DNA from 2 places in the Endozoicomonas sp. 2B-B genome. Region 1 is predicted to be linked to the other one. Evidence: predicted binding sites of a transcription regulator. Region 1 holds the regulator's gene; the other holds the start of a gene.
What was found. Region 1 encodes LexA, which represses DNA repair genes until DNA is damaged. Its sites were predicted from a motif close to TACTGTNTANNTANACAGTA; they were not measured.

Region 1 (3,163 bases):
TCAGCGTTAACCATGCTTACGCCAAGGATCCGTACCAGATACAGAAGGCACTCTCTTGCGCTAACTTTATAGGTTCTGACTCTGCCGTCATAAACGAGCATCTTGATCAGATACTGTCTGAATGTTATCAAACCGAAAAGCTGGACCGTCCTGACCAGGACAGGTGCCTGGCTGACGTCGCAGAAGACTTCGTGAAAGAGAAAACTCATGGAAAAATCAATAAGTTGTTTCATGGTCATTCTAAAACTCGACGAGAACAGATTAAAACGGTAATTGGTAATGTGATGGAATTCGAGGGTATCTGGAAAAGTCCATTTTCTAAAGAAAAAACAGCTTCGGGCAAATTTATTTGCGCAGACGGAAGTATAATTGAAAACGTCAAGATGATGAAGTCAACTGAAAATGTTCAATTTTTTCATAACAGAAAATTTGGAGCCATTGGCAAAGAATTCCGATCAGTTTATGGTGAAGATCTTAAATTAGTCGCAATAATAACACCTGATGACAGTCCAACAGGGATTAACAACCTTGATTCTGATACAATCAATCACCTGATTGACGGATTAAATGGCTCTAAAATAGAGATGGATCTAATGCTACCCAAGATAAAAATAGACGGCAGTTGTGACACCAATTTACTCGACAAAATTTATCAGACATTTGGAGCCGCTGTCATAAGGTCTGAAGATTTAACAAGATTAGGCCATCCCTCAAATTGTGATCTGGAAATTCTTCAGAAGACCAGAGTATCCATTGATGAAGAGGGAGCTTATGGTCAAGTTGCCACTGCCGCAACAAGAACGCTCAGAGGGTTCGGTACAAAAAAACCACCACACTTTCATTTTGTCTCCCCTGGTTACATTGCCATTGTAGATGGACAAGGCAATCGGTTGGTGGAGATGCTGATTAAGGATGGCAGCTTTTTAGAATTTTATGCGGCTGGGAATGACTCAGCTGAAAGCTTGAAATCTAATGATTTGAAATCTGATAAAAGTTTGAAACCAAATGACTTGACAGCTGATAGCAAAATGACTCCTATCGAAAATTATAAAAATTACAGAAAATTAGATGAACCCAAAAAAGACGAAAGAATTATTGAAGAAACTATTAACTCTATAAAATATATGTTACCAGATGATGAATCTATTGATGTGAGCAAACTAATATACCATAGGTTTGATCCGAAAGAGGATTTTAATATCAAAAGTGCCAAAGCACTTAAATCCAGATTAGCTATCCATACTGGTACTAAGGACAATGCCCTTGAAATCAGAGAAAAAATATTAGAATGGCTTGATTACAAACATGTAGATTTTGTTAAAGTTTGGCATGGTTTTGATGGCTTTGAAGTAGAAGTTTCAAATGATGCCTGGGATGCACTGCGGAAGAAATTAACTTCTACACAATCATAAATAAAATGCGAAATCCGGAGATTAACCACCTCCGGATTTTTTATTAAAAAAAGCTTCAGGGACTCAGCTTGCGAATTTCAGCCAACAACTCATCACTATGGTGGCAAAGCATGCCTCACCTGCACCATTGACAACCCTCTTGTCATTTTTTACTTATCGTCGCAGCCTGGCAAGGTACTTAATAACTTGCCACCACAAGAATACTGTATATAATCACAGATACTGTATAAAAAAACAGACTGAGAGACCATGATCAAACTGACTAAACGGCAATCCGAGATACTGGACCTGATCAAATCTCATATTGAAGAGACAGGTTTCCCACCCACCAGGGCCGAAATCGCCAAGACCTTCGGCTTTCGCTCACCCAATGCTGCCGAAGAACATCTCAGGGCACTGGCCCGTAAAGGCGCTATCGAGATTACCCCCGGAGCCTCCCGTGGTATCCGCATTCCAGACAGCCAGCCTGAAGGCCTTCCGATTATTGGACAGGTTGCTGCCGGGAACCCGATCCTCGCCCAGGAACATATCGAAGACCACCTGATGCTCAATCCCGCTTTCTTCACCCCATCGGCAGACTTCCTGTTAAGGGTAAAAGGAATGAGCATGAAGGACATCGGGATTCTTGATGGTGACCTGCTGGCCGTTCACAAGACAACAGATGTTCGAAACGGTCAGGTTGTCGTCGCCCGGATTGAAGATGATGTCACCGTGAAAAGATTCGAGAAACAGAAAAACAAAGTATTGCTGCATCCGGAAAACGACGAGTTCGAAACCATAGTCGTTGATCTCACTCAGGATGCCTTTGCCATCGAAGGTTTAAGCGTCGGAGTCATCAGAAATCAGTCCTGAGACGGAATAAGATGAGTCTGACCATTATTCCAGAGACACTACTCACAACAGGCAGCTGTTGTTAAAGGCCCACTACGCTGAAGTGCGAATAACAAACAGCGTCCGGGCTATGCCAGAAGGAAGAATTTATGCTGTACCGAACCAGCAGTGAAAGGCACAATTTTTCAGCCCCAAGCTATCAGACCAATACAGTCTGCATTAACCCCTCGCGCCTAGAAAAGACTTTATCAGGAAAAACTGAAAAGTCTCTGAAGCCCAGTATTAATGAACTCATTCTTTCAGGTCAACCCTGGCAGGCAGAACAACTCCTGACGCCCATGCTCAGTCAGCTGTCCACTGACAGTGAACGTTGGTTGACCCTGATTCTGGCAGATGACACCAGAACCCTGCACTGGTTAAAGAATTGCGACTTAAATCATGACAAGGTGCAAATCTTTAGCTCCAACAATATTAATCAGACATTGGAACTCACCAGGAAAGCGCTGGCATCCGGAACCAGCCACACTGTCATCAGCTGGCTGGGGCATTTGGATAAAGGGTGGCTAAGTAGGCTTGAAAGCGCAGCCAGGAATGGACAGTGTCAGGGGCTGGCTATTCGCACTAGACAGGTTGCATGATGCCTGTCATTTCCATGAAAATAGAGTCAGTGCAGTACTCTGTTCTCAGGAATCTCTTCTTCAGAAGACTGCGGACGAGTAAGTTCAGCAACTTCACGCATGCCTGCATCAAACATGACCTTTGCCACTTGCAGGTGGTCCCCTTCAAGATACATCTTGGCTTCCTCTGAAAACTTCATAGTCAGCAGCGGCTCACCCTCGTCATCACTGCGTCGCAGAACGATCTCTCCTGTTGGAAGTTCCACAATTTCCAAAAACGATGCAGCCATATTTCGTTCCATA
Region 2 (3,163 bases), 1.5 Mb from region 1:
GTTACCCTTTAACTCAGAACTGATCGAGAAAGTTGATAATTACGAAATTTCAGATGACAAAACGTCAACTTCACTGTATGAAGATTTAAAGCAATTACTGCAAGATAGGCCATGGCTGGGACTTGCTCTTACGGGTCATAGTGATTTGGATGCTCAGGCAGAAGCTATTCAGAACGTGTCGTATTATACCGCTTATTACGACGATGAAGCCTTCTTGAAAGAGTATTTGGAGATTATCAGAAGAATAGATCCGGGTGACATAAAAATTGTTACCGACCTTAAATGGTCAATGTTATCAACAGAATCCTTTAAAGAAATGCTCAGTGAACTGGGTTTTGGCAATGTTCATTACAAATCAAACAGTGCATCAAATAGCTATTGTCAGCGCACAACCTCTGAATATAAAAAAATAACGTATAGCGATTGTGACCCTACTGTCTCTGAATATAGAAAAATAACGTTTATCGATTCTGGTTTTATTGATAACGACAATGCTTACAATGCTCTGGCTTACTTCTCTCAACCATTAACCCTGGTTACAGGAGATATCAACCTGACCAAAGCCATCACAATGAATAAGATTCCTTTTTACCAATGGCGTCATTTTCAAACTCAGGTGAACGAACATCTTCAATCATTCTGGCAAGGCACAGGTCTTGAGTCATTTTTCGTGAATGACTATCAGCCAGAAATAAAGGCAGCAGCACTGAATCAATTTAACCAGGACTCACCGCTTCGTCGTCAGACAAACAAGCAAATCATTAAGGCAAAAAACGCCATGCCTGATCTGCTGGATGTTGTATGGCTGGTCCACTGCCCCAATGCAGAAGTTTGGCGTCTCGATACACAAGTTAAGAGAAAGTTGGTACAGGGTGAGAACAATGAATTATTTGATGAAATCAAAAACACAGAAAGCAAGGATATTCGTGATATTTTGGCAACCAAGGTACTGATTCAGCACATATTCGATCAGAATACCGGTTATGATAAAGAACAGCTTGACGAATTCTTCAAGTTAATTAATGACTCAAGGCTCAGGGAGTACCTGCTATCATTGCTGAACGTATATTGAACCAACTGGCCAGATACTTGAAAAAGGCTGAAGCCTTGGGCTGTGTGCTTATTCAGGGCTATGATACGGCCAGAAAGAAACTTATTATAGGCAGCTGTACCATTGATCTGATGTAACTTTTGTTGACCTGATGCGTTTAATCATTGCTGAAAAACCCAGTCTGGGCAGAGCCATAGCCGATGTTTTGCCCCGCCCCCATAAACGACAGGATGGCTACATAGAGACCGCATCCGGTGATGTCGTCACCTGGTGTATAGGCCACCTGCTGGAGCAGGTTGAGCCTGAACAGTATGACCCTGCCTTCAAGCAATGGCGTTTTGAACATTTGCCTATTGTTCCCCGGCAGTGGCAACTGCAACCACGAAAAAACACTCGCTCCCAGTTATCTGTGATTCGTAAGCTGTTGAAAACGGCTGATGTCATCGTTCATGCCGGAGACCCGGACAGGGAAGGGCAGTTGCTGGTCGATGAAGTGTTGGATTATCTCAAACTTTCACCAACCCGCAGAAAAAGTGTCCGTCGTCTTTTAGTGAATGACTTGAACGGTCCGGCAGTTAAGAAAGCCTTCGATCGAATGCAGAGCAATTCTGATTTTGTACCTCTCTCTGTTTCCGCTCTGACACGCTCCCGTGCCGACTGGCTCTATGGTATCAATTTAACCCGTGCCTATACCGTTCTTGGCAAAAAGGCAGGTTATGGCGGTTTGCTTTCTGTCGGTCGGGTACAGACTCCGGTTTTGGGCCTGGTGGTTCGAAGAGACGAAGATATTGCCGATTTCCAACCCAAACCTTATTTCGAAGTCTTTGCCCTGCTGGTGACTGACCAGGGTGAGTGTTTCAAGGCAAAATGGCAACCCAGTGAAGCCTGCCAGCCCTGGATGGATGACGAGGGCCGTGTACTTGATCGTCGACTGGCGGAAAATGTTGTCAGCAGGATTCAGGGCAAGGAGGGGACAGTCACTAAGCTGGAGAAGAAACTTGGCAAGGAATCGCCACCGTTACCCTATTCACTTTCCGCTCTTCAGATTGATGCTGCCAAACAGTTAAGGATGAGTGCCAAGGAAGTGTTGGATGTCTGTCAAAAGCTTTATGAGCAGAAACTGGTGACTTATCCCCGATCGGATTGTCGTTATCTGCCTGTGGAGCATTTCAGGGAGGCACCGGAAGTGCTTGGCGCGATACGAAGCAATGATGAAAAACTGGCCAGTGCTGTGGACGGTGCATTACCCGACCGCAAAAGCAAAGCCTGGAATGACAGCAAAGTAAGCGCACACCACGGTATTATCCCGACCACCCGAAGAACTGATCTCTACAAAATGGGTGACCGGGAGCGCAACTTATATGGCCTCATCGCCAGACAGTATGTGGCACAGTTTTATCCGGATCACCGGTTTTTAGCTCGTAAAGTCAGTGTCACCCTGGAAGGCGGGCAATTCACGGCCAGCAGCAGGGAGGTGCAGGAAGAAGGCTGGAAAGCCATTTTTCCCCGCAAGCCGTCCGTCTCTGAGGATAAAGAGGACGGTCAGAGGTTGCCGGAATTGCACAGGGGGCAGGCACTGCTCTGCAAGGATGCGGATTTGGCAGAAAAGCAAACTCAGCCACCCAGACCTTTCACCGACGCCACTCTGCTGTCGGCCATGACCGGTATTGCCCGCTATGTTAAAGATACCGGGATCAGGAAGGTGCTCAAGGAGACCGACGGTCTGGGTACCGAAGCCACCCGGGCAGGCATTATAGAATTATTGTTCAATAGGAAATATCTTACCCGTCAGGGTAAAAACATTCATGCTACAGAGACCGGGAAAGCATTGATAAAAGCTCTGCCCGAGCCTGTCAGTCGTCCTGACATGACCGCCCGCTGGGAAGCCTCACTGAATCAGATTGTAGAGAAAAAAGGCTCTTATCAGACTTTTATGAGTGAGCTGGAACAGCATCTGGTTCAGTTGTTGCGGGAGGCCGGGCAGTGTGGAACCATTAATGTACAGGGGTTGCCTCCGGTATCGCCAAACCGCTTCAAGAAGAAAACCCGGCGTAGAAAAAACTCTCCTCGAGCCTCCTGACAAAGATCCCTGAATGTGAACGAATTCAGCGT

Region 2: a site for LexA is predicted at 1,111-1,130, ahead of ACOMHB_RS19395 (DNA topoisomerase III). Genes of this name have one in related genera too.

Annotation. Positions count from the first base shown of each region.
Region 1 covers NZ_JBLZMU010000001.1:3,684,082-3,687,244, forward strand. The annotation lists gene ACOMHB_RS14000 (serpin family protein) at 1-1,412, shown strand, start outside; gene lexA (transcriptional repressor LexA) at 1,662-2,264, shown strand; gene ACOMHB_RS14010 (SulA-like leucine-rich domain-containing protein) at 2,393-2,881, shown strand; gene ACOMHB_RS14015 (hypothetical protein) at 2,908-3,150, opposite strand.
Region 2 covers NZ_JBLZMU010000001.1:5,198,520-5,201,682, reverse strand. The annotation lists gene ACOMHB_RS19400 (hypothetical protein) at 1-1,072, shown strand, start outside; gene ACOMHB_RS19395 (DNA topoisomerase III) at 1,203-3,131, shown strand.